DNA from 2 places in the Yersinia massiliensis genome. Region 1 is predicted to be linked to the other one. Evidence: predicted binding sites of a transcription regulator. Region 1 holds the regulator's gene; the other holds the start of a gene.

Region 1 (16,072 bases):
CACCAGACTCGCTTCTGCCATTAAGCAAGCACCAAAGCGACCATTTTGCACGCGATCGGAAGGGCAGCCTACATTCAAGTTGATTTCGTTATATCCGCGAAGCTCAGCCTGTTTGGCACACAGTGCTAAAGCCTGTGGGTCACTGCCACCCAGTTGTAGCGCAACAGGATGGTCCTGTTCGCTGTAAGCCAGATAATCGCCTTTACCATGAATAATGGCACCGGTGGTGACCATTTCGGTATAGAGCAACGTCTGCTTAGTGAGTAAGCGATGGAAATAGCGGCAATGGCGGTCAGTCCAATCGAGCATCGGCGCGACGGAGAACCTCTGTAGCGGAAAACCGCTTTTAAAATCAGTATGATCGCTTGTTATAGCTGAATTTGTCAGTGTGTTATTTTCGTGCATTCTGGGTCATTTTGTCGTGTTATTTCTTCTCAGCACACCTCAATTAGAGGTCACTGGAATAGTGATAAGGGAAAAGCATCGCCTACTATAACACAGAAAAAAATCTTCGCGCCGATGACTAAACGGCAGGTCATATTAGTAAACTTAAAGTTTTGAATAACTAGAGTATTTGCTCTCGACTCTATCTCTTTCAATAATAAAAAAATATCTAAAAAAATTTCAGAAGAATAAATAATGTATATTCCATTAATTCCAATTATCAAGTAGAGTTTCAATACAACTTCTTTAGATACTCACAAAATAAAAACATTTGAATAATATAGTCAATCATATTTTATTGAACCCCACATCAGTGACCACACTTTCATCTATAAACCCATACAATAAGTTTTAATTAGCCCTAATAAATTAACTTAATTAACACTGGACGAACATTAATTCCAATAAAGAAATAAATGTCGGAAAATTCCCACAAATTTTAGTTTAAAGTCCTATTTAAAATAAAATAGTACTGATTAATATCGAAACCAATATTAACTAATGTGGGTTTTATTTATGAAAACACCTCTCTTCACGCCGATAGCAGCAGCGATCTTCGGCATACTATCGGCGTCTTCTGCCAATGCAATTGATGTAGACTCAACAATCACCAATATTGTAGAAGGAGATGATTTCAGTAACTTTAATGTATCTCATACCGTTGCTAACATGTCTGGTGGTTCGATTTTCATGATGAGTAACAATGCTCAAATCGGTAATTTATTGGGTGGTACCATTAGCATTATGGATGGCAACACCCAAATTAATAATATGTCCGATGGCTTTATTGCTGGCATGTTTGGTAATAGTAATATCCTTAATATATCTGGCGGTAGAATTGGTAATATCAGTGGTGCCAATAATTTATTAACCTTTGCCGGAGATGCTACTAGTCTGAGTGGTGGAACACTTGTGGGTCACGTTAATAATAACGCCGACTTAACACTCTCGGATAATGGTTTTATGACAATAGCGTCAGGAGGAGGTACTTTTAATGCTCATCTTAAGATGAATGGAGGCACCGTTAGATTAACATCCGGTACATTGGGCACAGACCATGCTTTTGATATGCTCAGTGGAACCAATAATACTTTGTGGGCTGTTGCCGATACAGAGAATGTTAACCTTAATATTGCATCTGGATTGACAGGTACGATCAATACCGATGCTGGCGTAAATCTTACCTTAAATAACCTGACAGCAGACGGTACCACGACCCTAAATAAAGACGGTGCAGGGACTCTGAGTTTGTCTGATACAAGTCACTACAGCGGGACAACCTCTGTCAATGGTGGTGCAATTAGAGCCACGGCGAATAATATTTTCAGCAGCCTCTCAGATTTCATCACTCAATCTGCGGGTTCTCTGGATTTGAATGGTTACAGCCAAACACTAAAGTCACTCAACCATGCAGGAGTTGTTAATTTTGGCGGTAGTGGTGGAAATACCTTGAACATCATCGGAGATTATATCGGCAACAATGGATTGCTGAATATGAATGGTGTATTAGCTGCTGATGTTTCAGTGACAGACAAACTCAATGTTCAGGGTAATACATCAGGAACGACTTATGTTCAGGTTAACAATTTGGGCGGAAGCGGAGCGCAAACGCTCAATGGTATTGAGTTAATCAGTGTTACAGGTTCATCTGATGGTGAATTCATTCAAAGCGGCCGCATTATTGCTGGCGCCTATGATTATTATTTAAACCGTGGTCTGGATGCCAATGCCAATAATTGGTATCTAAACAGCACACTAGCTTCAGTCAACCCAGGCCCTGGTGGTGGTGGCGGCTTAACGCCAGATGAAGGTACCGCTCTTGGACCAAGAATTGAACGCCCAGAAGCGGGAGCCTATAGTGCTAACTTAGCTGCGGCCAATAATATGTTTTCTACTCGCCTGCATGACCGGTTAGGGGAAAGTCACTACATTGATGCGTTCACTGGCGAGCAAAAAGTCACCAGTATGTGGATGCGCAACGAAGGTGGGCATAATCGCTCCCGTGATACTAACGGCCAACTCGATACTCGAACGAATCGTTATGTCCTTCAAATTGGTGGCGATATTGCTCAGTGGAGCAATAACGATAAAGATCGTTTCCATCTAGGCGTCATGGCCGGTTATGGCAATAGCAGTAGTACTACGGACTCACGTATCTCCGGCTATAGCGCAAAAGGCTCCGTCGACGGTTACAGTACGGGTTTATATGGTACTTGGTTTGCCAATGACACCGATAAAACCGGTCTATATGTGGATAGCTGGGCACAATATAGTTGGTTTAATAACACGGTGAATGGCCAAGACCTAGCGGCCGAAGAGTATAAATCCAAGGGCGTTACCGCTTCAATTGAAAGTGGTTATACCTTCAATGTTGGCGAAAATGCAGCGAAAAATACGCGTTATTACATCCAACCGAAGGCGCAGGTGACTTGGATGGGGATAAAAGCTGATGACCACAAGGAAGCTAATGGCACTCGCGTTTCTAGCGAAGGTGAGGGGAATATCCAAACCCGCTTAGGGGCTAAAGCCTTTATGAATCACTACCGTGACCAGAATAAAGAACACGTTATTCAACCTTTCGTCGAAGCCAACTGGATCCATAATACGAAAGATTTTGGTACAAGAATGGATACTGCAATTGTTCAGCAAGAAGGCGCCGCAAATATTGCGGAGCTGAAGCTCGGCGTAGAAGGAAAGGTAAATAAAAACGTTAATCTATGGAGTAATGTTGGTCAGCAAATCGGTAACAATGGTTACAGCGATACGTCAGTGATGTTGGGCGTCAAATATAGTTTCTAATACTAACTAAAAATGAACAAATCGAGCCATTCAGCTCGGTTTGTTCGCTTTAATTTAGCGCTCACGCCGTAAAATCTCGCCATGATGGTTAGGCAGTCTAGTAACACGAAGAACTCGATATCAGGCCAGTATTGAAGTTAAAAAGACAAAATTGCGATGCTCGCCAACCCTGCGCCTTTTCATCTATCGGCGATTAACAGTAAATATGGTAAAATCCCTTCAATTCGACTGCGGCGGGATGTATATGATGAACCCTATCAATCAGGAAAAACTGCTGGCTCAAGCTGAAAGCTTGTGTCAACAACGTAACGTCCGGCTGACACCGCAACGTCTTGAAGTATTGCGCCTCATGGCACAACAGCCCGGCGCAATCAGTGCCTACGATTTATTGGATTTGCTGCGCGTATCTGAGCCTCAGGCTAAGCCTCCGACAGTTTATCGCGCATTAGACTTCTTGCTGGAACAAGGGTTTATCCACCGTGTTGAATCAGCTAACAGCTATGTGTTGTGCCATCATTTTGAAGAGCCGACCCACACCTCAGCCCTCTTTATCTGCGATAGGTGCAAGATAGTGACTGAACGTACTACGGTGGGTATCGAAGAAGCATTGGCACAATTAGCAAAACAGTCTGGTTTTACGCTGCGTCATAGTGTGGTTGAAGCGCATGGTTTATGTGCTGAATGCGGGGTAATCGAAGCGTGTGAAAGCCATGATCATTGCGATCATGACCACTCAATTGTGGCAAAAAAGAAGTGATTGAGGCAAAAGAGAGCAACGCCCAAGAATCTCGTTTAAGCTGTCGTCGATATCACGGCAGCCTTATTTTTAATATTAGCCATGACCAGCAAATATGAGACACATCCTTGTGTCGCGTCGATACAAACAATCATTCCAATGAAAATCCTAATATAGACTCTATTATTAACATGCATCATCAAAGATGATTGAATAATAAATTTAGTTAAACAACCGATATGAGGCTTATTTAATTAATAGTGATTATTCTAGCATGCAGAAATTCGAATCATTTGTATCGATATCAGATTAATTCCATTTAGTGATGTGACTACCAGCGATATTTGCTGTGGTCTTCCCAGGCCTTCACTTCTTTCTCAGCCTGCTCTTTCTGATAGCCGTATTTCTCCTGGATTTTACCGACCAGTTGGTCACGCTTTCCTTCAATAACCGTCAGGTCATCGTCAGTCAGCTTACCCCATTTCTCTTTCACTTTACCTTTAAACTGCTTCCAGTTACCGTCAGCTTGATCTTTGTTCATGATATCTCCGTAATCTTTGGATTAGTCAGTTTATTTAATTCAACACGATAAATATTTTCCATATTAATAAGCATCTAACGCCATCTATATAAACTAATAATTTATAGTTATTAACTTATTTAAGCATCAGTAGAAATATTTATCGTAGGAATAACTATAGCAGAGGAGACTGATAATTAAAGGCTGGTTGATATTAATGACTGGATTTAGATCAAGAAAGCAAAAATAGCGACTGAGAATATTCAGTTAAAACAGCAGGTAATAATGTATTATCGGAATGCTCTCAATTTAAATATGATAAGAAAGATTGTAGGGAAATGGATAATATACCCTTCTGATGGGAAGGGTATATTGCGGTCAATTAATTCAGATCCAGTCCCCATTACGGATGACGCCAACAGCCAATCCCTCAATGGTGAAGCTTTGTTCGCGCAGATCAACGACGATCGGCTCAAACTCGCTGTTCTCTGGCAGCAGCTGTACGATGCTACCCTGCTTTTTAAGGCGTTTTACTGTCACTTCATCATCGATACGTGCCACAACCACTTGCCCGTTCCGCACATCCTGCGTTTTATGTACGGCTAGTAGATCGCCATCCAGAATACCGATATCTCTCATCGACATTCCATTAACCCGCAGCAGAAAATCTGCGCTCGGCTTAAACATTGAAGGATCAACTTTATAGTGCCCTTCGATGTGTTGCTGTGCCAGCAGTGGTTCACCTGCAGCAACCCGCCCAATCAGTGGCAGGCCCTCTTCTTCTTCCATCAGCAAACGAATGCCACGCGAAGCGCCAGAGACAATCTCTATCACGCCTTTACGGGCCAATGCTTTTAAATGCTCTTCAGCAGCGTTAGGAGAACGAAATCCCAGACGCTGCGCAATTTCAGCACGGGTCGGTGGCATACCAGTTTGCGCCAAGTGATCGCGCACCAGGTCATAAACCTCTTGCTGTCTGGTCGTAAGTGCTTTCATTCCGCCCCCTGTTTGTTTATACAGTTTTGCTGTGAGTATATACAGGTAAGCGGATATTGGGAACCAAAGAGTGAATAAAAACAGGGATTAATCACAGCTTAATTGTGTCCTGTTGTGAACTCGCCGCGGCTTTATGCGCCATAGCGTCAACTCAAATGGTGCCAAAGTACAGATATCCAGACAAAAATAGCCAGCAGAACAGCTAAAAACACGGCAGCAGAGCCCATATCTTTAGCCCTGCCGGATAGCTCATGAAACTCACTGCCGATACGGTCGACTACCGCTTCAATTGCACTATTGATAACTTCAATAATAATCACTAGAACAACGCTACCAATCAATAAAATGCGGGCTACAGCATCTAAATCTAGCCAGAACGCCAGTATGATAGCCACGAGCGCAACGACAGCCTCTTGGCGAAAAGCCGCTTCATTGTGCCAAGCTGCGATTAAGCCTTTCGCAGAATAACCCGCTGCTTTGTAGATTCGGGTTAGCCCTGTTAACTGATTTGCCATGTTTTATTGCCTTTATCTTAAGGAGATGATGATTTTTACCGCTTTCTGTTGTCTCATCACCACAGATCTAAAAACCAGTTTCTGGTATCCTTGCGATGAATTGCTAACAAGAGGCTTCAAGTTGTCATGTCAGGTTGGCGTAAAATATATTATAAGTTATTGAATTTACCACTTAAATTGTTGGTAAAAAGCAAGGTTATTCCGGCAGATCCTGTGACTGAGTTAGGGTTAGACCCATCTCGTCCAATTCTGTACGTTTTACCTTATAATTCCAAGGCAGATTTGCTGACTTTGCGAGCGCAATGTCAGGCACAAGATCTGCCCGACCCTTTGATTCCATTGGAAATTGATGGCGTACAACTCCCAAGCCATGTCTTTATCGATAATGGTCCAAGGGTCTTTCGCTATTACGCACCAAAACAAGAGTCAGTGAAGTTATTCCACGATTATTTGGATTTACATCGTAATAATCCGGAATTAGATATCCAGATGCTACCGGTTTCCGTGATGTTTGGTCGCTCACCTGGGCGCGAAGGTCACGGCACACCTCATCTGCGGGTATTGAACGGCGTTGAGAAGTTCTTTGCTGTCTTGTGGCTAGGCCGCGATAGTTTTGTCCGGTTCTCAACCACGGTGTCACTGCGCCGGATGGCCAGTGAGCATGGCACAGATAAAACAATCGCTCATAAACTGGCTCGCGTGGCGCGGATGCACTTCTCTCGTCAGCGTTTGGCGGCGGTCGGCCCAAGTTTGCCAGCCCGTCAGGATCTGTTCAATAAGCTGCTGGCCTCTAAAGCGATTGAAAAAGCCGTTGCCGATGAAGCGCGGACTAAAAAAATATCCCACGAGAAAGCACAGCAAAATGCCATTACGTTGATGGAAGAGATTGCGGCAAACTTCTCTTATGAAGCCGTACGTCTATCTGACAGGGTATTGAGCTGGACATGGAACCGCCTGTATCAAGGCATCAACGTCCATAACGCTGAGCGAGTACGGCAGTTGGCGCAAGATGGCCATGAGATTGTTTATGTGCCTTGCCATCGCAGCCATATGGATTATTTGCTGCTCTCCTACGTGCTCTATCATCAAGGGTTAGTACCTCCTCATATTGCTGCCGGTATTAACCTTAACTTCTGGCCTGCTGGCCCGATTTTCCGCCGTTTGGGTGCGTTCTTTATCCGCCGTACTTTTAAAGGCAATAAACTCTATTCAACGGTGTTCCGTGAGTATTTGGGTGAGCTGTTTACGCGTGGCTATTCGGTAGAATACTTTGTTGAAGGCGGCCGTTCACGCACGGGTCGTTTGTTAGAGCCTAAAACCGGCACGCTGTCGATGACCATTCAGGCCATGCTTCGTGGTGGGTCACGCCCCATTACCTTAGTGCCCATTTATATTGGCTACGAGCATGTCATGGAAGTGGGCACTTACGCCAAAGAACTGCGTGGTGCGACCAAAGAGAAAGAGAACTTACTGCAGATGCTACGTGGCTTGCGCAAGTTACGTAATCTCGGTCAGGGCTATGTTAACTTTGGTGAACCCATTCCGCTGACCACCTACTTGAACACGAATGTGCCGCAATGGCGGGATGCTATCGATCCGATTGAAGCACAGCGTCCAACTTGGCTGACACCAGCAGTGAATGATTTGGCTGGCAAGATCATGGTTAGAATCAACAATGCGGCAGCGGCAAACGCCATGAACCTCTGCTCTACCGCATTATTGGCCTCACGCCAGCGCTCACTGACTCGCGAGCAGTTACTTGAGCAACTCGATTGCTACCTGCAATTGATGCGCAACGTACCTTACGCGAAAGACGTCACTGTTCCGGATAAAACGCCGGAAGAGTTACTGAATCACGCCTTGAATATGAATAAGTTCGAGGTGGAGAAAGACAATATCGGTGACATCATCATCCTGCCACGGGAACAAGCCGTGCTGATGACTTATTACCGCAATAATATCCAGCACTTGCTGATGTTACCGTCGCTGATTGCCAGCATGGTGATGTACCACCGCCGCATTACTCGCGCTGAGTTGCTGCGTCAGATTGGCATGATTTATCCGATGCTAAAAGCCGAATTGTTCCTGCATTACAGCAAAGAGCAGTTACCGCATACGCTGGATACCTTGGTTGATGAACTGGCGCGTCAGCAGCTTATTTGCGACAAAGGGAATGAGTTGGTGCTGAATCCAGCCCGTATTCGTCCACTGCAATTATTGGCTGCGGGTGTCCGAGAAACACTGCAACGTTACGCGATTACGCTGTCGTTACTCAGTGCAAATCCAAGTATCAATCGTGGGGCGCTGGAGAAAGAGAGCCGTATCATGGCGCAACGTTTGTCAGTTCTGCATGGCATTAACGCACCTGAATTCTTTGATAAAGCCGTCTTCTCAACGTTGGTGGGCACACTGCGTGAAGAAGGTTATATCAGTGATACGGGTGATGCTGTTCAGGCACAGACATTGGAAGTTTATAATATGTTGAGCGCCTTGATGACGCCGGAAGTGAAGCTGACGATTGAGAGTGTCAGTATGCCAGCGGAAACCAGCGAACAGTTGCCAGAACCTGAAGAAGATAAATCGGAAAATTAATCGGTTAGCGTGACAATACTGTTAGCTAAACAATATTGGTTAGCAAACAGTATCGGTTAGCAAACAATAAAAGTGGCCAGACTTACCCTCTGGCCATTTTTTATAGGTAGCTCACCAGAATGCCTAAAAATAGCACCAATCCCACATAGTTATTGTTTAGAAATGCTCGGAAGCAGGCATCACGCTCACGTTGAGCAATCAACTTCTGCTGATGAACAAACAGCGCCCCTGCGAGCAGTAATGACCAATAAAATGCCCCGCCCAGATTCATCAGCCAGCCAACGGCGACCATCAGTACCAATGTCGCTAATTGCAACAATCCAATGATCAGTTTGTCATGTTGACCAAAGAGAATGGCAGTAGATTTAACCCCAATTTTGAGGTCATCATCACGATCAACCATCGCATATTGCGTATCGTAAGCGACCGTCCAGCAGATATTGGCCAAGAATAGTAGCCAACAAACTAAGGGCAAACTTTCGCTGACTGCCGCGAATCCCATCGGGATTGACCAACCAAAAGCAGCCCCCAAAACCACCTGAGGTAGATGGGTAACCCTTTTCATAAACGGGTACACCCAAGCCAGCGCCAGTGCCGCCAGTGATAGCCCGATGGTCATGCGATTCAGGGTTAAGACTAAGCCAAACGAAAGCAGTACCAAGGTGACGAACAGGATCTTGCTCTCTTTTTCACTAATGGCACCGCTGGGCAGCGGCCGAGAGGCCGTACGCTTCACATAGCCATCAATATTCCTGTCAGCATAATCATTGACGACGCAGCCCGCCGCGCGCATGAAGAAGACCCCTAAGACAAAAACAATCAGTATCTGAACCTCAGGAATGCCTTGCCCCGCCAACCATAGCGCCCACAATGTCGGCCACAACAATAATAAGGAGCCAATCGGCTTATCGATGCGCATCAAACGGCAATAAGCCCGCCATTTGCTTTGGTCAATACTTCCCTTCAATTTATCCATCTCCTAAATCTCACAGCCAACTCAGCCTGCAAAAACCGAATAAAGCGGCGAGGCCGGTAAAAAAACTTCTGTCAGTAACAAGGGTTTGCCTGATAGGCGTAGCAATGAGCGGCGCGCCCATAGCGCATTCTGCCGCCCTACCTGAATATAATCCCGCGTTAAATTATCGCCACCAAATAAATAGCGCCCGAGCGGTATCGTCCCTAAATCCACCAGCGCACGGTCTGGGCCTGACAAGGTTTCTTCGGGAATGACCGTGCGCCCCAGTAGCCAAGGTTCATTATCACCACATAAGATGATTTCCCGCAGCCAATAGCGTTCACTTACGGGTAAATGTGCCGCATCTTCACCTAATTCATCGCGTGTCACGAAGCATTCACGTTGCGGTTCGACATGGACTCGCTGGCAATGCTGCTCAAAGCGCCGAGTCATTGAGCCTAATTCCATCAACCAATCAGCAATATTGGCGGGAATATCGGGCTGTTCAATGGCACACCATTCGATAGGCTTTAAAATTGATGCATCGCCGATAGACATGCGACTAGCTCCCTGCTGGGGATTTAATAATGACGAAAGAGAGCGCTATTGTAGCGCAGAATGAGCCAAGGGCGGCATCTGATTATCATAACCACAACAACCAATTAACGCCGATAAATTCAGCAAAAGGATGCGCAGCATCGAAGCTCTAGAGAGGTCATCGGGTAAAGAAGATATTGCATAAAACAAGATAAGGCGCAGTCGCTGCACATACCGCCCCATAAAAAAAGGTGCGCCAAAGCGCACCAATCATCTAGCCATATTCGGCAGTGCCGGGATTAACCCTTGCCTTTTACACTGCCAATAAAGGTTTTTCGGGCTGAAGTTGAGCCCAAATGTTCCGCCTCGTTCAACAATTTCAGCGCCTTATCGACATCACCGGATTTCACCGCGTCTTTAATCGCTTGGTTGAAGTAGTTTTCAGTCTCGCTCAGCATCGGTTCTGCCGGTTTCACAGGCGCTGGCGCTGGTGCCGCGACCGCCGCAGTTTGTGTGCTGCCTACCACAACAGGAGGCGAAGCCGGTGCTGACTGAATTAAGCCTATCATCACGTTACCCATGCCTTGCTCGGCAGTGGCTTTGATTTTTAGGTTGCCCGTAGGCGTATGCTTAGCAATTGGATCTGGGATGTCCGGTACTGCGTTACCCACGCCCATGGCATAAGCCTTAGCGGGATCGAGCAGCTTAGTGGTTTTAGCCAGATCTTCACGGGTGGTATAGACCAACAGATAAATCTGTTTCTGGCCCAACGCAGGTGTCAGTTTCATCACCCCTTGCAGACGGTCGCTGGTCATGATGCCGGCTTTTTCATAGGTGAAATAGCTGGCAGGATAATAAGCTGCTGGGCGCATTTGCTCATCGAGCACCAAGACGCTTGGCGAGTACAACTGGTTATCCGCCACTAGGCTACTGAGCGTGATTTCCATCGAGCCACGGTCTGCGGGCAATGCAAAGGCCGCAACCGCACCTTCAATGTTCCCTTGCGAGATTTGTGGGCTGACAGACGTAAGTTTGACGTCTTGCGTTGTAGGTGGCACTAATGGCTGCCACGGCAACTGCTGTAGAGTGGCAGTACTGATTGTCGGCGCGATAGACACATTCGCCGGAGATATCGTTGATTCGGCCTGCACTGCCAGAGGTGCGGTGACCCCTAGAGCCAATGCCAAACAGAGTGTCAGCAGATTCTTTTTCATTGTTATACCTTATACATTGAGCGTCAGCGCTAACTGTGCACAGGCAAGGTCGGCAGAGTTAACCAATGATTCCCGTCAAACTTCAAGTTGCCTGCACCTTGGCGACCACTTGAATGATTGCGGGTGTCTCGCTTTATCTTATTGGAAACGGGCCGTAACCCACCTCATCAAAACAGGACAGCCGCCCCTAAGGACGGCTGCAACACGACTGTTACCACCAAGCTTCGAATTGTGCACCGAAGGTCACTTCGTTGTTCTTACCGCGGCTGTCAGTACCAATCGTACCGTTTTGCGCTAAACCATTATCCGGGCTGCCTGACACATTGTTGTAGCCCCACTTCTCATCCCAATTGGCATAAGTTGCGAAGATACGGATTGCCGGACGTGACCAAATGCTGTCGCCTGCCTGCCATTGTTGTGCCAGAGTCAGTTTGTACTGGCCGTTACGCTCGCCGGTATGTTGTGACTTCACATTGTCATAGCCAGCTTCCAGCAAGGTACTCATGATAGGGGTCCATTTGTACATTGGACGCACACCCACGCTGTACCAAGTAGTCCCGTTGTTGTTATCCCAATCAGTATCTTGGTATAACGCGACGTACATCATGTCCCACTTCTCGGCCAGATTGATGGCACCGTGGTCGATAACACGCAGCATATGGCCGTTATTATTGATTGATGCCCCTTGAGAATGACCGCTGTTATAGGAGGTCATGGAGTCAGTGGCATATTGGATAACAAATTTGTTAAAGCCACCCATCATGCTTTGGGTGTGTTCAGTGGTCAGCATCACGCCATCTTTCGATGCGCCCGGTGCTAATGCATAATCGTCTTGGGTATTGGCGCGGCCATAATCGACACCAAACTCAAGTGTGCCGCCTGGGTTAGTTTCTAAACCGGCTAAGCGAATGTCGTACACATCGTTGACAGTGTGGTCGGCATCTTTACGTTGATTGTCGATCCAAGCACTTGAACCGCCCGCTTCAGAGTTACGCGTAGCAGCCACAGATAACTTACCGAAGCCCAGATCAATAGCCTCTAAACCTGCACCTGGACCAGAAATGTCCCAGTAGTAGAAGTCAATCATATGGACGTCATGACGTTGATAGAAGCGTTTACCCGCCCACATGGTGGACCCTGGCAACCATTCGATCAGATTTTTACCCTGCACGTTGGCTTCACGGAAAGCCGGTGATGTGGATTCCCAGTCATCACGTTGTGAAACGGAATAGGCGACGTTAGTATCGAAGTAGAAGCTCTTATCACCTTCTTTCCACAACTCTTGGCCTAACTTAATTTCCGCATACGTCTCACATTCGTTACCCAAACGGTATTTACTTTGAGCACCGGTTGCTTTGAAACATTGTTGCTCGCCACCACTTGCTGTCCAGCCGATACCGGAACGCGCGTACCCGTGGAAATCAACAGCCATCGCTTGAGTGGAAAGGACACCAGCGGCAACAGCCAGTGCTATCGGTAACTTGCGCAGAGTAGTCATCAGTAATCTCCTGTTATATTTGCCTTTTGGCATGCGTGCTTAACATTTTCCGTCGCAGGGCGTTGCTATCACTAGACACCCAGCTCTTGGTAAAGCCGTTTACACGCAGTGCCATCTTCACGGAACAGATGACAACGTTGTGGAGGCAAACCGATGGCGAATGTTGCACCTTCTTCTACCAGCACCACGTCGTTCTGGCGGTAAACCAGGTTCTGACGTATTGCCGGGATTTGGATATGAATTTGAGTCTCGTTACCCAGTTGCTCGACCACTTGAATCTCGCCTTCCAGCGTGACTTCAGAGGCGCTGCTTGGCAGCAAATGTTCCGGGCGGATCCCCAAAGACATATTCGCGCCGACATGAACCCGAGTGCCCTCTACCGGTAGCCACACTAATTGGCCATTTGGGTTGGGTAGCTCTATTTGCACTTGGTTTGGTTCAACGGCGGTCACTTTAACCGGTAAAAAATTCATTTTTGGCGAGCCGATAAAGCCCGCGACAAAGCGATTGGCTGGGTAGTGGTACAGCTCGAGTGGCTTACCTACCTGCGCAACATTGCCCGCATCGAGCACCACAATTTTGTCGGCCAATGTCATGGCTTCGACCTGATCATGGGTGACGTAAATCATGGTGCGTTGCAGGCGCTTATGGAGGCGCGATATCTCAATGCGCATCTGCACTCGTAGTGCGGCATCCAAGTTAGATAACGGTTCATCGAGCAAGAAAACATCGGGCTCCGCGACCAAGGTACGGCCAATCGCCACACGCTGACGCTGCCCGCCTGATAACGCTTTTGGCCGGCGGTCCAACAGGTGAGCCAGCTGTAGCACTTCTGCTACCTGATTCACCCGTTGGTTGATTTCGGCTTTCTTTGCGCCCGCCAATTTCAGGCCAAACGACATGTTTTCGGCCACAGACAGATGGGGATAAAGTGCATAGGACTGAAACACCATGCCGATGCCGCGCTCAGAAGGCGGTACATCGTTCATGCGCTTACCGCCAATCAACAACTCACCCGAGGTAATGTCCTCAAGACCGGCAATCATCCGCAGCAGCGTTGACTTTCCACATCCGGATGGGCCAACAAACACCACAAATTCACCGTCATCGATTTCCAAATTGATATCTCTGGAAATCACAGCCTCACCAAAGGCCTTATAAACGCCACTCAGCGTTACATTAGCCATCTGTTACTCCTTTGCTTACGCAAACAACTTTTCAAAAAACTTGAATGAAGAAAAATGGCGGAAGCAAATCCCGGCATAGCCCGTCGATAACTCCCAGCCCTGATGACTCTCTTGCTACGCGTCGTTCCGCCAAGCTTTGAGCCGGTTGCCCCGGACGACGTCGCGGCCTGAGTATAGGGCTGCACGTTAATTAACGCTTCAACGTCTTGATCTGGCTGGGTAAAAACTAACCAAACAACCACATTAAAGGGGCCACTTAGCTGCGATGGCGCTGGCGCTGCTTTTCAATGAGGGCTGTTTTTTCAATGTTGGCGATAATGCGGCAGTGCGACTGTTTGGTAATCATCCGTAACAAAGTTTTTCATGGGGGAGGAGATGGGAGGATGAGGGAACGAATAGGTGGGGTAGAAGTTCCACCGTAAATACAAATACGTGATCTCCCTTGCAAATTTCGACCTACATTATTGTGCCTAACACCACAGAATAGGCAGCAATGTTAACTGGCTCACATTTACTCGCTGGGGGGCGTAGAGGGGGGGAGGATGATGCTGTATCCGGTTGTGACTCAATATGTCAGCGTAATGTATTAGTCAGTGTAATAACTTGTTTGCAGCTCAACATTTTTGCAACGCTGCCACACCCTCCTCACTGAGTGACTCAAGGCAACAGCGGCCTGAAAACAGCAGGCAAACTTAATTGCCAATAATGGTTCACCAAAAAGTGAGTACCCACAAAATTGGATAAAAGGATTGGATTATGACTCGCAGCTTCACAAAATCCGGCATAAGTAAGACCGCACGTGTTTTGGCCCTTTCAGCGTTAACGACGCTGGTGCTCTCTTCCTCTGCTTTTGCCAAAATTGAAGAAGGTAAACTGGTTATCTGGATCAATGGTGATAAAGGCTATAACGGGCTGGCAGAAGTCGGTAAGAAATTTGAGAAAGACACCGGCATCAAAGTCACCGTCGAGCATCCAGATAAATTAGAAGAGAAATTCCCGCAAGTCGCCGCAACGGGTGATGGCCCAGATATCATCTTCTGGGCGCATGACCGTTTTGGCGGCTACGCGCAGTCTGGCTTACTGGCTGAATTGACGCCGTCAAAAGCCTTCCAAGAAAAACTGTTCCCGTTCACTTGGGATGCCGTTCGCTTTAATGGCAAGTTGATTGGTTACCCTGTGGCAGTCGAAGCGCTGTCACTGATTTACAATAAAGACTTGGTCAAAGAAGCGCCTAAGACATGGGAAGAGATCCCTGCGCTGGATAAAACACTGCGTGCCAATGGCAAAAGCGCCATCATGTGGAACCTGCAAGAACCCTACTTCACTTGGCCACTCATTGCGGCTGATGGCGGTTACGCCTTCAAATCTGAAAACGGTGTTTACGACGTGAAAAACGTGGGCGTGAACAATGCCGGTGCGAAAGCAGGTCTGCAATTTATTGTCGATCTGGTGAAAAATAAGCACATCAATGCGGATACCGATTACTCCATCGCAGAAGCAGCCTTTAATAAAGGTGAAACAGCGATGACCATCAATGGCCCATGGGCATGGTCCAACATTGATAAGAGCAAAATTAATTATGGCGTGACCTTACTGCCAACCTTCCATGGACAACCCTCTAAGCCATTCGTCGGTGTTCTGACGGCAGGGATTAATGCCGCCAGCCCGAATAAAGAACTCGCTACTGAATTCTTGGAAAACTACCTGATTACTGACCAAGGTCTGGCTGAAGTCAACAAAGACAAGCCTTTAGGCGCAGTAGCACTGAAGTCATTCCAAGAACAATTGGCAAAAGACCCTCGTATTGCGGCTACCATGGATAACGCCACTAAAGGCGAAATCATGCCGAATATTCCACAAATGGCCGCCTTCTGGTATGCCACCCGTAGTGCGGTGCTGAACGCCATTACTGGGCGTCAAACCGTGGAAGCTGCACTGAACGACGCAGCAGCACGTATCACCAAATAACAGCATCACCTGCAAAAGGGGCATAGTTCGCTATGCCCCAACACGGTTTGCGGTGGCGTTAACCGCTTACGCCGCAGCAACTTCAAGTACGAAGAGTAGAAAGGGAATATT
Region 2 (16,072 bases), 1.6 Mb from region 1:
CTCTCGGACGGGCGTTTTGTGATGGCGTTCTGTTCGACCAATTTATATTGGATAACCCGCCGTGCGCCTTTCGGCAAAGCGACGTTGCTGGATCAAGATGTTGAAATCGATTTTCAGCGCCAAACCACACCCAATGATGTGGTCACGGTGATCGCCACGCAGCCTCTGACAGTCAATGAAACCTGGCACAAAATTGCACCAGGTGAATTTTCATTATTCTGTTTTGGTGAGCAAATTTGATTTGGTCAAAGCGTACTGGGATGCCGGTTCGCTGGAAAGCGGCGGGCGGCTCAGTACATACTGCCCGTTAACGACTGAAACCGCTGGTGGCATCCGGTTTTTGGCAAAATAGGTATATCCCGGCTGTAATTGACGCCAGAAATTGTAATCTGAAGAGTTTCGGTGGCGCTGCATGTTTTGCTCTGTCATTCGGAAAGGATAAATACTGATATCGACTTTTTCCTGACCGAAGATAAATGCCGTTTGCACGTAGTTAAATATCTCGTCCATATAGGCATCTGTCATTGCATAACAGCCAATTGATTTGCAAGCGCCATGGATCATCAGATATTTCCCTGAATAACCCTGAGACTTATCATATTCATTTGGGAAGCCAATATTGATTGCCCGATAAAACTTACTATCGGGTTTTAAATGGCGCATATCAATAGTGTAAAAACCTTCCGGACTTTTGAAATCACCTTCACGGCGTTTCGGGCCAAGGCCACCTGAGAATTCACAGATGCGATAGCTTTGTACCAGGCGATACTCACCCTGTAATCTGGCATATAATTCCAGAGTACGTTCTTCTTTGAAGATCTGAATATAGACCGATGACCCTAGTAATTGCTGTTTAAGCTCTTTGGACACCGCCACTGGCTCACTGGCTGAGCTGGTGAAGGATACCGCAGGCAAACAAATTATCATCGCAAACAACAACGCGACTTTGCCCATTTATTATTCCTACTTATATTTATTAGATGCCACTAACTTTTCTGATTTATAGGCGCAGATTATCAGTCAGAAAATTTTTAGCAATATATGTTTTGTATAAAATAAATACCAACTCGGTAAAGGTGACTTAATAATGCGCTTTTACCGAATATATACAGAAGTTAGTGGGAAATGATTTGCATTTGCTTGACTCAAATCACGGCATTTTTCAGACACTGTAAGGTCTAGATGCTAGAATCGTGCGCTGTTGTTGGCTCGTTCATTGAATGGCTTTGGTGGTCATTTTACGTAAGAGACGATTAACACCTAATTTCTACGATTCTTTCAGTCAGTATTCATGGTTGCCCTATAGAATCGGCACTTTGCTGCCGCTTATATGAAGCGTGAAAGTATCTTCTTTTGTGTGGCTGTACGCGTTGGGTTTCAGTACAGCATTTGATATCACTGATAAAGTTGTCCAACCTTATGATTAAGATAAAGAAAGGACTCGACCTTCCCATCGCTGGGTCACCCTCGCAGGTGATAGAAAATGGTCCAACTATTCGTCATGTCGCGCTGCTGGGTGAAGAATATGTGGGCATGCGTCCCTCCATGTTGGTACAAGAAGGTGACTGGGTTAAGAAAGGTCAGGCTCTGTTTGAAGATAAAAAAAATCCGGGAGTGATGTATACCGCACCGGCTAGCGGCAAAGTCTGTGCCATTCATCGTGGTGAGCGTCGAGTGCTGCAATCGGTGGTGATTGAAATTGAAGGCGATGAGCAAATTGCTTTCGAACGTCATGATGAGTTGTCCCTCAATCAACTGAGTGATGAACAAGTACAAAACCAATTGCTGGCCTCAGGTTTATGGACTGCATTGCGAACTCGCCCTTTCAGTAAAACTCCTGTACCGGGTAGCCGCCCTCGGGCTATTTTTGTCAGTGCAATGGATACCCAACCACTAGCTGCTGATCCGCTGGTGATCATTTCCACTGAATCCGATGCCTTTAAGCATGGTTTAACCCTCCTGACTCGCTTAACGGAAGGGAAAGTACATGTTTGCCATGCATCAGGGCAGGCGGTCAGTAGCCATCCGAACGCGCAAGTAACCTACAATGAGTTCTCTGGCCCTCATCCGGCGGGGTTGGTGGGCACACACATTCATTTCCTTGAACCGGTGAGTGCACGCAAGACCGTTTGGCATCTGGGGTATCAGGATGTGATTGCGATTGGCAAACTTTTCACCCTTGGTGAATTGTGGACTGACCGCATTGTCGCGGTGGCAGGCCCGCAAGTGAATGAACCGATATTACTGCGCACTCGCCTTGGCGCGAGTTTGTCTGAATTGACGACGGGTAGATTGAAAGACGGTGAAAACCGGATTATTTCTGGCTCCGTTCTCAGTGGTACGGCTTTCTCGGCCACTCATGGCTATCTTGGGCGTTTCCATCAGCAAGTGTCTGTTATTCGTGAGGGGCGAGAGAAGGAACTCTTTGGCTGGGTAATGCCTGGTCGCGATAAATACTCCATTACTCGCACCACACTCGGCCATTTCTTCAAACGTAAATTGTTTGCTTTTTCGACCAATATGAACGGTGGTGAGCGTGCAATGGTGCCTATTGGTAACTATGAACGTGTCATGCCGTTGGATATTTTGGCGACACATTTACTGCGTGACTTGCTTTCGGGGGATACCGAAAGTGCGCAGGCACTGGGTTGTCTAGAGTTGGATGAAGAAGATCTGGCATTGTGCACATTTGTCTGCCCCGGTAAGTACGAATACGGCCCGGTACTGCGCGACATACTGACCAAGATTGAGCAGGAAGGATAACTCATGGGCCTGAAACATTTTCTCGAGAAAATAGAGCACCACTTTGAAGCGGGTGGGAAATTAGAAAAGTACTATCCGCTGTATGAGGCTGCGGCCACCATTTTCTATACCCAAGGTAAAGTGACGCCGGGTGCGTCTCATGTGCGAGATGCCATCGACCTAAAACGGATGATGATTCTGGTCTGGTTGGCGGTCTTTCCAGCTATGTTCTGGGGGATGTACAACGTCGGCGCTCAGGCGATCCCAGCATTAAACCAACTCTACAGTGGTGCCGAGCTGCAACAGATTATTGCCAGTGATTGGCATTATCAACTGGCCAAAATGTTGGGTGTCTCCTTTGCTCCAGACGCGGGCTGGATCAGCAAGATGGTACTGGGGGCGGCCTATTTCCTGCCCATTTATGCCGTGGTGTTTTTGGTTGGCGGTTTTTGGGAAGTGGTTTTTTCTATCATCCGCAAACATGAAATCAACGAAGGTTTCTTCGTCACGTCCATTTTATTTTCGTTGATTGTACCGCCCACATTGCCTTTGTGGCAGGCGGCACTGGGGATCTCTTTCGGCGTCGTTATCGGTAAAGAGGTCTTTGGTGGTACGGGGCGTAATTTCCTTAACCCAGCTCTGGCAGGACGTGCTTTCCTGTTCTTTGCTTACCCCGCGCAGATATCCGGTGATTTGGTGTGGACCGCAGCAGATGGTTTTTCTGGCGCCACTCCATTGTCACAATGGACGGTTAACGGTAGCCACAGTCTAGTGAACACCGTGACCCAGCAACCTATCACTTGGATGGACGCTTTTCTGGGTAACATCCCAGGATCGATTGGTGAAGTCTCTACGCTGATGATCTTGATCGGGGGGGCCATTATTCTGTTTGCCCGCGTGGCTTCTTGGCAGATTGTGGCGGGTGTGATGATCGGCATGATTGCCACCGCGTACTTGTTTAATTGGATAGGCTCTGACACCAATCCGCTATTCGCGATGCCTTGGTATTGGCATTTGGTCCTCGGGGGTTTTGCGTTTGGCATGGTCTTTATGGCAACCGATCCGGTGTCGGCCTCATTTACCAATGCCGGTAAATGGTGGTATGGCGGTTTGATTGGCGCGATGTGCGTATTAATCCGAGTGGCTAATCCGGCTTATCCAGAGGGCATGATGCTCGCTATCCTGTTCGCTAACCTGTTTGCACCATTGTTCGACTACGTGGTTGTTCAGGCCAATATCAAGCGGAGGAAAGCCCGTGGCGAGTGATAAACCAAGAAATAATGACAGCATCAGCAAAACATTGCTGGTGGTGATCGTGTTGTGCTTAGTGTGTTCTGTCGTGGTGTCAGGTGCGGCTGTCGGGCTAAAAGCGAAGCAACAAGAGCAACGCTTGTTAGATAAACAGCGGAATATTTTGGCGGTCACCGGTTTACTGCAACCGAGAATGCCTGCTGAAGAAGTGCAACGCGAATTTGCTGAACGCATTGAACCTCGCCTACTGGATTTACAAAGTGGTCAGTTTATCAAACAAGACCCCGCGACTTTTGACCGAGCTCAGGCGCTACGCGATAACCAAATGAGCATCGCGCTGACCTCAGCGCAAGATATCGCTGGGATTCGGCGTCGGGCCAACATCGTTGAAATCTATTTGGTGCGTGGTGAAGACGGGCAGATCAATCAAATTGTTTTACCCGTCTATGGCTCGGGTCTGTGGTCGATGATGTATGCCTTCGTGGCTATCGACAGCGACGGTAAAACTGTGCGCGGTATTACCTACTACGATCATGGTGAGACTCCGGGGCTGGGCGGGGAGATAGAGAACCCCAATTGGCGTAACCAATGGGTGGGTAAACGGTTATTTGACGATCAGGGGCAACCGGCTATCCGTATTGTTAAAGGGCGTGCACCTGCTAACGATCCTCATGCGATAGACGGATTATCTGGAGCAACATTGACCTCAAACGGGGTGCAAAACAGCTTCGATTTTTGGCTCGGTGAAAACGGCTTTGGCCCGTTCCTGCAACGAGTGCGCGAAGGAGCGTTAAAAAATGGCTGATACCAAAGAGATTAAGCGGGTCTTATTTGGGCCTTTATTTGATAACAACCCCATTGCATTACAGATCTTGGGTGTTTGTTCTGCGCTAGCGGTTACCACCAAACTGGAAACTGCCTTAGTCATGACGCTGGCCGTAACCTTGGTTACCGCCTTCTCCAGTTTTTTCATCTCATTGATCAGAAACCATATTCCAAATAGTGTGCGCATCATTGTTCAGATGGTCATCATTGCTTCGCTGGTGATTGTCGTGGATCAGATACTGCGTGCTTATGCCTTTGAGATCTCCAAGCAACTGTCAGTGTTTGTCGGCTTGATTATCACTAACTGTATAGTGATGGGGCGCGCCGAAGCCTACGCGATGAAATCTCCACCGATTGAAAGTTTTATGGATGGTATCGGTAACGGCCTAGGCTACGGTGTCATTCTAGTGCTGGTGGGTTTTGTTCGCGAGCTGATTGGCTCAGGCAAATTATTTGGTGTGACGGTACTTGAGTCCGTGCAAAACGGCGGGTGGTATCAGCCAAATGGATTGTTCCTGTTAGCGCCTAGTGCATTCTTTATCATTGGTATGCTGATTTGGGGCCTACGGACCCTGAAGCCTGCGCAGATTGAGAAGGAGTAATTGACGATGGAACATTACGTCAGTCTGTTTGTTCGCGCAGTGTTTGTGGAAAATATGGCTCTCGCGTTCTTCTTGGGAATGTGTACTTTTCTGGCTGTTTCCAAGAAAGTGGCGACGGCCTTTGGCCTGGGTATTGCGGTCACGGTCGTTTTGGGCATTTCAGTACCGGCCAATAATCTGGTTTATAACCTAGTGCTGCGTGATGGTGCCTTGGTCGAAGGGGTGGATCTCAGCTTCCTGAATTTCATTACCTTTATTGGCGTTATCGCGGCTATTGTGCAGGTATTGGAGATGATCCTCGATCGTTATTTCCCCGCCTTGTACAACGCATTGGGTATTTTCTTGCCTTTGATTACCGTGAACTGCGCCATCTTCGGCGGCGTGTCCTTTATGGCGCAACGTGATTACAACTTCCCTGAATCGATTGTGTATGGCTTTGGTTCCGGCATCGGGTGGATGTTGGCCATTGTGGCACTTGCCGGTATTCGCGAAAAAATGAAATATGCCAATGTGCCTGCGGGTTTACAGGGGTTAGGGATCACCTTCATCACGACCGGATTGATGGCATTAGGATTTATGTCTTTCGCCGGTGTGAGCCTATAAGAGCAGGAATAATTCATGGAAATAATTCTGGGCGTAGTGATGTTCACCCTCATCGTGCTGGCGTTGACACTGATGATCTTATTTGCCAAGTCGAAGTTGGTGAATACGGGGGATATTAGTGTTGATATCAACGATGATGCGGAAAAATCTTTTGTTGCTCCAGCAGGGGATAAGTTGCTTAACCTGCTTTCTAGCCATGGCATTTTCGTTTCCTCAGCGTGTGGCGGCGGTGGTTCGTGCGGCCAGTGCCGAGTCAAGATTAAAGAAGGTGGCGGGGACATTCTGCCCACCGAGCTTTCTCATATCTCAAAGCGTGAAGCCAAAGAAGGTTGTCGCTTGGCGTGTCAGGTCAGCGTGAAGCAAAATCTGAAAATTGAATTACCCGAAGAAATCTTTGGTGTAAAAAAGTGGACGTGCGAAGTTATCTCTAATGATAATAAAGCCACATTTATCAAAGAATTAAAGCTGAAAATACCGGACGGTGAGGTGGTGCCGTTCCGCGCTGGGGGCTTTATTCAAATTGAAGCTGAACCGCATACCGTCAAATACGCTGATTTTGATGTGCCAGTGGAATATCGTGGCGACTGGGATAAATTTAATTTATTCCGATATGAGTCGGTTGTCTCGGAGCAAACTGTGCGTGCTTACTCGATGGCAAACTACCCAGAAGAACGTGGCATCATCATGCTGAATGTGCGTATTGCGACGCCGCCACCTTCACAGCCTGATGCGCCGCCGGGAATAATGTCATCCTATATTTGGTCCCTGAAACCGAGCGATAAAGTAGTTATTTCTGGGCCATTTGGTGAGTTCTTCGCTAAAGATACCGATGCTGAAATGATCTTTATTGGTGGTGGTGCAGGTATGGCACCGATGCGTTCGCACATCTTTGATCAACTCAAGCGGCTGCATTCGAAACGTAAAATCAGTTTTTGGTATGGCGCTCGTTCACTGCGTGAAATGTTTTACGAAGAAGATTTTAACCAGCTACAAGCTGAGAATGATAATTTCCAATGGCATGTGGCGTTGTCTGATCCCCAGCCAGAAGATAATTGGACGGGATATACCGGATTCATTCATAACGTCTTATTCGAAAATTATCTTAAAAATCACCCAGCACCTGAAGATTGTGAATTCTATATGTGTGGCCCGCCGATGATGAATGCGGCCGTGATCAAAATGCTGAAAGATCTCGGCGTGGAAGACGACAATATTATGCTTGATGATTTCGGCGGTTAAATTTCTATTCACTGGCTTCAATTTTCACCGGCTTCAAATGTGTAGGGAATACAACGATTGGGGATATCGTGCAAAAGCAAAAACAGGTAATACATTGGTTAATGGCTGTGGTCGGGGTTGTCATGCTGGCGGGCTGTGGCCCTGAGCAGATCAATCTGGAAGGGAAAACCATGGGCACTTCATACTCCATTAAGTATGTGGGGGGATCATCCGTGCCCAGTCCTGAGAGACTACAGCAGGAGATCGATCGTGAGTTAGAAGTCGTGAATGATCAGATGTCGACTTATCGCCCCAATTCAGAATTGAGTCGCTTTAACAAAAGCCGAGAAGTAAACAAGCCGTTTGCGGTTTCAGTGGCGACGGCAAAGGTGGTACGTGAGGCAATCCGTATCAACCGGCTGACTGATGGTGCACTGGATGTTACGGTTGGGCCATTGGTCAATTTGTGGGGATTTGGCCCTGAAGGGCGGCCAGATGTGGTACCGACCGAAGCTGAAATTTCCAAACGCCGCGCTTGGGTCGGTATTGAGAATTTAGCTGTAGAAAATGGGGCGCTGATAAAGCGTATTCCCGAGTTGTATGTTGATCTCTCTTCTATTGCTAAAGGCTATGGTGTTGATGTAGTCGCTGAATATTTGGAAGCCAACAACATCACCAACTATATGGTCGATATCGGCGGTGAAGTCCGAACCCGTGGTAATAATGGGGAAAATAAACCTTGGCGCATTGCGATTGAAAAACCGGTTTCTGGCATGTCACAAAGTGCTCAAGAGATTATCGAACCAGGGCGCATGGCAATCGCAACTTCCGGGGATTATCGCAACTATTTTGAAAAAGATGGTGTCCGTTATTCTCACACAATTGATCCCGAAACAGGGCGGCCCATTAATCACCGGCTGGTGTCTATCACTGTTTTAGACCCAAGCTGTATGACTGCGGATGGATTATCGACTGGGTTAGATGTGCTGGGGCCAGAGCGGGGAATGGCATTGGCGAATTTACTCGGTATTCCGGTACTGATGATAGTCAAAACTGATGAGGGCTTTGAAGAGCGCTATTCTGATGCCTTCCAGCCTTATCGGCAGAAACGGCCTTAATCGGAGGGGATATGTTGACTGTTTTTATCGCGTCCTTTGTCTTTTTCCTGTTAGCTATCGCCGGGATGTCATTAGGCTATATTGTCAAGCGTAAAACCTTACAGGGCAGTTGTGGCGGCATCGGAGCATTGGGGATGGAGAAAGTCTGTGATTGTCCTGAGCCTTGTGATTCGCGAAAGAAACGTTTGGCGAAAGAGGCCGCACGTCGAAAGGCGCTGGATCAGTACCGTATTTTATAGTGGATGAGCAGATCGCGATAAAATAAAGTTAATATGATATATCTCCCCGCCAACAACCTCTTGTTGGCGAGGAGAATATTTAGATAGAGATAGCCGATTCTCTAACGAATAGTGGGTAATAAAAGTATATATCCTGAATATCATCGTTTAGATGATCACGTTATTTTTGCTACTTACTATTCTTCGCCACTCACAATTTTTCGAAATAGCGCGGGTGAATCGACCATAACACCATCTGCACCTAATTCTTTTGCTTTCTTATAGTCTTCGGGCGTATTTATCCCAAAGAAAATAATGTGCGCGTTAGTGTTTTTGCGAAAACAATCAACAGCTTCTTTATCCCAACTCAGTACCGCATTGGAGCGGCCCTCTCCCAATGTATATTTCTCCACCACTTCAACTTTGCGATGCAATTCTAAGCCATACCAACGCTCGAGGTTCTCCGTAGGTAAATCACATTTATGAGCCATAGTAATGTTGGCGAGCTGAGTGCGCGTAAGGTCGCGGCTTTCAAAACGCTTTATCTGATGTGATGGGTCAGCTACCTTATTTACGGTATCCAATGCATTCAAATATGCATCGTCGGTTGAGTAGACTCGAGCGCGGGATAGGCGGTTTTTCTCGCCTTTATGGCTAACATCGAGTGTTTTTTGCAGCGCCTTGGCGAAGGTCAACGGATTGGCATCGGGTGATTTGATGTCAAGATAGAATGTGGTGGTCGGGAATTGTTTCAATACTTCATCAAGAGTAGGTATGCCGCTGTTAGCACCTGATTTAAGCGTAATATTGTGTTTTTTATCATAAGCAACACTCGCGTCCATTTGTGCGAGTTGTTTAGCGGTATAAGCAGAAACTTTACCGGATTTATTCGTTAATTCCTTAAGATCAGAAGGGCGATACAATACGGGAATATTATCCTTGGACAGTTGTAGCGTGATCCAAATTGCATCGGCGCCATTATCGAGCGCCTTTTTGATGGCGGGCAATGTGTTTTCTGGTGCATCACCTGTCCCTCCTCGATGGGCAATAATTTGTGGTATTTCAGGGGAGGTAACTGATTGGGGATTTGCGGCAAAACCAGAAGAAACAAAGCAGGAGGATAATAGTAGGGTAGCCATAATATAATTTCGCATAATATTGAGTCCTATTCATTAATTAACAATGAATTATCGTTGAGGTTGATGTTAATCATATAAGTAATATTTTTAGGCCTTTTCGAATTTAATGGTTTTTTATAAAAAATAAATAGCAAAATACTTAAAGAACTTAATAACAGAATTCAATTCTGTTATAGGCGTTATTGATTACTGTTTTGATTAGGATAATTATGAAATGTGACAGTTAATCGATAGGCTTAGAGGGACGAGAGTTAGGATAATCTTGAATTAAGATTACTTTACTGTATACTTATACAGTAAATGTGTGGTGGGTGGATAAGATGCGAAAAATTATTCATGTGGATATGGATTGCTTCTTTGCGGCAGTTGAAATGCGTGATGATCCTAGCCTACGCGATATCCCTATCGCGATTGGCGGTAGTCGCGACAGGCGTGGTGTCATCAGTACCGCCAATTATCCTGCTAGGCATTATGGTGTCCGCAGTGCGATGCCAACGGCCATGGCCCTGAAACTATGCCCACAACTGAAAGTTATCCCCGGCCGTATGGCAGCCTATAAAGAAGCGTCACTGCATATTCGTGAAATTTTCGCTCGTTACACGCCATTGATTGAGCCGCTCTCCTTAGATGAGGCCTATTTAGATGTGTCTGATTGCCTGGCGTGCAGCGGTTCAGCCACATTAATTGCCCAAGAGATTCGCCAATCAATCGCTGATGAACTGAACCTGACAGCTTCGGCTGGCATCGCTCCTATCAAGTTTTTGGCAAAAATAGCGTCCGATTTGAACAAGCCCAATGGGCAATATGTGATAACGCCCGATCAGGTTTTACCCTTCTTACATGATTTGCCCTTGAGCAAAATTCCAGGCGTTGGGAAAGTGACCGCTAAACGTTTACAGGATGTCGGGTTAGCCACCTGTAGTGACGTACAAAACTACTCGCAGGCTGAATTATTGAAACGCTTTGGTAAATTTGGTCATGTGTTGTGGGAGCGCAGCCACGGTATTGATGAACGTGAGGTCTCCCCCGAACGTTTGCGTAAATCGGTGGGTGTTGAAAGGACTTTGGCAGAGGATATCCATGACTGGGATAGCTGTGAATCATTGATTGAGCAGCTATATATTGAGCTGGAAACGCGGTTAAGTAAGGTCAGGCCAGACCTACATATTGCTCGGCAAGGGGTGAAGCTGAAATTTCATGATTTTCAGCAAACGACGCAAGAACATGTTTGGCCGCAGCTGAATAAAACAGACTTACTGCAAGTAGCGAAAACGGCGTGGAATGAGCGCCGCGCTGGGCGGGGAGTGCGCTTGGTGGGCCTGCATGTCACATTGCTGGATCCACAACTTGAGCGGCAATTACTGCTGAGCTGGGAATAGGGCGGCATAAAAAACGGCGGACCCATTTGAGCCGCCGTTTCGTGTCAGAATGTTAACTCAATCTTTTTATGCGCGTTCTGGAATTGCTTTGAGCAATGCGGTCAGCAACTGCCAATATTGGCCTACGCTCTCGATGTGAACTTGTTCATCCGGCGAATGCGGCCCCGTCATGGTTGGCCCAATCGAAACCATATCCATATCTGGGTAAGGTTTTTTGAACAAACCACATTCAAGGCCCGCATGAATAACCATGATGTTTGGCGTTTTGTTGAATAACTTTTGGTACGTTTCTCGCACAAGGGCCATTACCGGTGAGCTAGGATCTGGCTGCCAGCCAGGATAGCCACCTTTTGGTGAGGTCTTCGCACCCGCTAACTGACCAATTGCTGTCAGCATGCTTACCACGTAATCTTTTCCGCTGTCGATCAGGGAACGAATCAGGCAAATGATTTCGGCTTCGTCTTCATTCATGGTCACCACACCCACGTTCAGTGAGGTTTCTACCACGCCTTTAACTGCATCGCTCATGCGAATGACACCATTAGGTGTCGCGTTTAATAATGCCACCAAACGTTGCTGAGTCTCTTTCGTCAGGGCTTTCGCCTCGGAGCTAACAGGCTCAAGTAGTATCGTCAGATTTTTTTCTACTGCAGCCAATTCGTTTTTCAGTGTGGCCAGATAATCTTGGCTCAAACTTTTCAGTTGCTCGACTTTATCTGCGGCAATGGCCAACGTCACAGAGCCTTCACGCGGGATAGCGTTACGTAACGTACCGCCATTCAAATCCAATACACGCAGGTCTAACTCTTTAGCCTGTTCAAACAGGAAACGCGCAAGCAGCTTATTAGCATTGCCTAGACCGAGGTGAATGTCTGCGCCTGAGTGACCACCTTTCAGACCTTTTAGGGTCAGCTTCAGCGTTTGGTAACCCGCTGGCACAGCTTCACGCTGAAGCGCAAACGTGGTGATGAAATCAATACCACCGGCGCAGCCCATATAGATTTCACCTTCCTGCTCGGAATCGGTGTTAATCAGAATATCGGCTTTCAACCAGTTAGGTTGCAGGCCGAATGCACCATCCATGCCGGCTTCTTCGGTCATGGTCAGTAACACTTCCAGTGGGCCGTGCTCAACGCTGTCATCAGATAACACAGCCAGTGCGGAAGCCATACCAATCCCATTATCGGCCCCTAATGTCGTGCCGCGGGCTTTGACCCATTCGCCATCGATGTAAGGTTGGATGGGATCTTTGGTGAAGTCATGTACCGTGTCATTATTCTTCTGCGGAACCATATCCAAATGGGCTTGCAGTGCCACGGGCTTACGGTTCTCCATCCCTTTGGTCGCAGGCTTGCGCAGCAGGATATTACCGACTTGATCACGCTCCGCGTGCAGGCCTTTTTCTTTGGCCCACGCCATAATATGCTGTGCCAGCGCTTCTTCATGGTAAGACGGGTGAGGGATAGAGCAAATTTTTGCGAAAATATCCCACAACGGCTGTGGCGAAAGTTGAGACAGTTCAGACACTGTAAGTCTCCTGTAATAGCATTCCCATTCGGCAGTCTCACAACGGAGATTTCAGAGATGCTATTGGGTTGATGACTAAAGATTTTAGGGGTTGCGATAAACCGCCATCGTAATGGCGAGATAGTTTGAGAATATCACTTTCATTGGCATTACGCGCGTATCGCACCACAATTACTGTCTCAGATTCGATTAATTAGCCAGATAATCGCTGGTTTTTATTCGGTTGGCTCACTATAATCTCGCGCAACCTTTTTTCCCCTTCTGATACATGGCACGCCACTTCTATACTGGCTGGGATTACATTTTATGAGCGAAAAATACGTCGTTACCTGGGATATGTTGCAAATTCACGCCCGCAAATTGGCACAGCGTTTACTGCCAGCGGATCAATGGAAAGGTATCATCGCGGTCAGCCGTGGTGGGTTAGTACCTGCTGGCATTCTGGCGCGTGAGCTGGGTATTCGTTATGTAGACACCGTTTGCATTTCTAGCTACGACCATGACAATCAACGTGATCTTAAGGTCTTAAAGCGCGCTGAAGGCGATGGTGAAGGCTTTATCGTGATTGATGATTTGGTCGATACTGGCGGCACGGCAAAAGCCATTCGCGATATGTACCCGAAAGCTCATTTTGTGACCGTGTTCGCTAAACCTGCGGGTCGCCCATTAGTTGATGACTATGTGGTTGATATTCCTCAGGACACATGGATTGAACAGCCTTGGGATATGGCGGTAACCTTTGTTGCCCCTCTAAATAGCAAGTAATTTACCCAACTTTAAACGCTCGGTGTTGACCGGGCGTTTCATTTTTCCCGCAGTATGAGTAAACTTGGCTCCATCTGAGCAGCCCTTATCGGGCCTGCATCACGGCTTATGGAGGCTATTGTTACTATGGCACAAGCCAACCTTTCTGAAATTTTGTTCAAACCTAAATTTAAGCACCCTGAAACGTCGACCTTAGTGCGGCATGCCCATTGCAACCATCCAATGAGCGTTCATTCTGCTTTGGATGGGGATACCACTTGCCATTGGTATCGAATGATCAACCGCCTCATCTGGACTTGGCGTGGTGTCGATCCCCTTGAGATAGAAGAAGTCTTGTCGCGTATTGCCTGTTCAAAAGCTGAGCACAGCGATAACGAGCTGCTGGACACCGTCGTCGGTTATCGTAACGGTAACTGGATTTATGAATGGGCACAGCAGGCGATGAAGTGGCAGCAAAAAGCGATGGAAGAGACCGATCCTGAGAGCGCGGGCCAATATTGGTTAAACGCATCCAACCTCTACAGCATCGCCAGTTATCCACATCTGAAAGGTGATGAACTCGCTGAACAAGTCGAGGTTTTATCTAACCGCGCTTATGAAGCTGCCGCTGAACATTTACCTTATACCCTGAAAGAATTAGAGTTTTCTATTGCTGATGGGGGCACACTTTGCGGATTCTTGCATATGCCGACCGTGGGCAGTGCGCCATTCCCAACGGTGCTGATCTGTGGTGGGTTGGACACCTTGCAAGGTGACTATCATCGCTTATTCCGTGACTATCTTGCGCCGAAAGGGATAGCCATGTTGACCATCGACATGCCTTCAGTAGGGGCCTCATCTCGTTGGAAGTTAACGCAAGATACCAGTTATCTGCATCAACAGGTATTGCATGCCTTGCCCAATATCCCTTGGGTTGACCATCAGCGCGTCAGTGTTTTCGGTTTCCGTTTTGGTGCCAATGTCGCGGTTCGTTTAGGTTATCTGGAACCTCAACGAGTGCGTGCCGTGGCATGCTTTGGGCCGATTGTTCATCACCTTTTGTGCAACAGCGATAGCCAGCGCAAAGTACCGGATATGTACATGGATGTGATGGCCAGTCGTTTAGGTATGGCTGATGCTTCAGATGAAACACTGAAAACAGAAATGAACAGTTATTCATTGAAAATACAAGGTTTACTGGGGCGACGTTGCCAAACGCCAATGCTGGCAGGATTCTGGGAAAACGATCCTTTCAGCCCGAAAGAAGAATCTAAGCTCATATGCTCTTCTTCCGCTGACGGCAAATTATTGGCTATATCATCTACGCCGCTCTATGACAATTTCCATCGTGCATTATTGCAAACCAGCCAATGGTTAGAAGATAAAATGCGTTAATGAGTTGCTAATTTTTAACAGTTTGCTAAAAAGGTGCGTCTACATAAGGAGATTTAAGAATGACGTCAACCAGTGCTCATCCTAAAAGTAAGCTTATGAAACGTTTCGCCGCTTTGGGGCCATACCTACGTGAAGGGCAGTGCCAGAATGACCGTTTTTTCTTTGACTGTTTAGCTGTTTGCGTCAATGTAAAGCTTGCTCCCGAAAAGCGTGAGTTCTGGGGTTGGTGGATAGAATTGGAGCCTGCGCAAGACCATTTTACTTATGTTTACCAGTTTGGCCTGTTCAATAAAGAAGGCACTTGGAAAGCGGAAAACATTAAAGATCCTGAAGTACAAGAGAAGCTGGAGACCACTCTGCGGAGTTTCCATCAGCGTTTAGCTGAAATGCTCACCTCTATTGAAATGAAATTGGTCCCTGCACAAGATTTTAGCGAGCAACCCGTTAAGTTGTCCGCGTAAGACGTTAAGTTGTTCGCGTAAGAATAGTGCCGTTCTACCCAAAAACTTGTTATACCCAAAAGTCGTTCTACCCAAATCAATAAATTCCCCTTTTAGCACAATAAAAAGGGGAATTTATTATCATGCCTGTTGGCATAATGCGTTGCGCCTGCTACAAAGACCTACACCTTTCGTATTTGAAGTCACAAGGCTGTTAATCAACGATGTTCGCTCTTAGGTTCATCCATGAGGTCCGCTTCAGTGAGACAGACGTCTAGCTGCAACGCCAGTGACTTTAGGTATATATTGTTTCTTTTATTTATCCCAACGGCAGAAAAATTATGAGTGGCAGCCAGACATTGGTTGTGAAATTGGGGACGAGTGTGCTGACAGGCGGTTCCCGCCGTCTTAACCGTGCCCATATTGTTGAATTGGTGCGTCAATGTGCCCAGCAACACGCAAAAGGTCATCGTATCGTTATTGTCACCTCAGGGGCGATTGCTGCTGGGCGTGAACACTTGGGTTACCCAGAGTTGCCCGCCACCATCGCGTCAAAGCAACTATTAGCCGCCGTCGGGCAGAGCCGGTTGATTCAGCTCTGGGAACAACTATTTTCCATCTATGGCATCCATGTGGGCCAGATGCTGCTGACCCGTGCTGATTTAGAAGATCGTGAGCGTTTTTTGAACGCACGCGACACCATGAATGCTTTATTGGATAACCGCATCGTACCGGTAATCAATGAGAACGATGCGGTCGCGACCGCTGAAATAAAAGTGGGCGATAACGATAATCTCTCTGCGCTGGCGGCGATCCTCGCGGGTGCAGATAAGCTGTTGTTACTGACGGACCAAGCCGGTTTATACACTGC

The links. The regulator LexA, encoded in region 1, represses DNA repair genes until DNA is damaged. The targets are predictions, from matches to a motif close to TNCTGTATGTACATACAGNA.
Region 2: the regulator LexA is predicted to act here: its motif matches at 9,996-10,015, upstream of dinB (DNA polymerase IV).

Annotation. Positions count from the first base shown of each region.
Region 1 covers NZ_CP028487.1:337,084-353,155, reverse strand. Annotated here, with positions in the region: gene dusA (tRNA dihydrouridine(20/20a) synthase DusA) at 1-405, opposite strand, end outside; gene DA391_RS01590 (autotransporter outer membrane beta-barrel domain-containing protein) at 961-3,243, shown strand; gene zur (zinc uptake transcriptional repressor Zur) at 3,491-4,000, shown strand; gene DA391_RS01580 (CsbD family protein) at 4,311-4,520, opposite strand; gene lexA (transcriptional repressor LexA) at 4,887-5,495, opposite strand; gene DA391_RS01570 (diacylglycerol kinase) at 5,642-6,010, opposite strand; gene plsB (glycerol-3-phosphate 1-O-acyltransferase PlsB) at 6,137-8,602, shown strand; gene ubiA (4-hydroxybenzoate octaprenyltransferase) at 8,703-9,569, opposite strand; gene ubiC (chorismate lyase) at 9,600-10,115, opposite strand; gene malM (maltose operon protein MalM) at 10,394-11,308, opposite strand; gene DA391_RS01545 (maltoporin) at 11,520-12,806, opposite strand; gene malK (maltose/maltodextrin ABC transporter ATP-binding protein MalK) at 12,878-13,993, opposite strand; gene malE (maltose/maltodextrin ABC transporter substrate-binding protein MalE) at 14,750-15,961, shown strand.
Region 2 covers NZ_CP028487.1:3,689,213-3,705,284, reverse strand. Annotated here, with positions in the region: gene DA391_RS17295 (class II glutamine amidotransferase) at 1-240, shown strand, start outside; gene dpaA (peptidoglycan meso-diaminopimelic acid protein amidase) at 214-954, opposite strand; gene DA391_RS17285 (Na(+)-translocating NADH-quinone reductase subunit A) at 1,420-2,763, shown strand; gene DA391_RS17280 (NADH:ubiquinone reductase (Na(+)-transporting) subunit B) at 2,767-4,008, shown strand; gene DA391_RS17275 (Na(+)-translocating NADH-quinone reductase subunit C) at 3,998-4,798, shown strand; gene DA391_RS17270 (NADH:ubiquinone reductase (Na(+)-transporting) subunit D) at 4,791-5,420, shown strand; gene nqrE (NADH:ubiquinone reductase (Na(+)-transporting) subunit E) at 5,427-6,023, shown strand; gene nqrF (NADH:ubiquinone reductase (Na(+)-transporting) subunit F) at 6,039-7,262, shown strand; gene DA391_RS17255 (FAD:protein FMN transferase) at 7,364-8,359, shown strand; gene nqrM ((Na+)-NQR maturation NqrM) at 8,371-8,598, shown strand; gene DA391_RS17245 (glycerophosphodiester phosphodiesterase family protein) at 8,775-9,731, opposite strand; gene dinB (DNA polymerase IV) at 10,037-11,095, shown strand; gene pepD (beta-Ala-His dipeptidase) at 11,162-12,622, opposite strand; gene gpt (xanthine phosphoribosyltransferase) at 12,929-13,387, shown strand; gene frsA (esterase FrsA) at 13,514-14,761, shown strand; gene crl (sigma factor-binding protein Crl) at 14,821-15,222, shown strand; gene proB (glutamate 5-kinase) at 15,543-16,072, shown strand, end outside.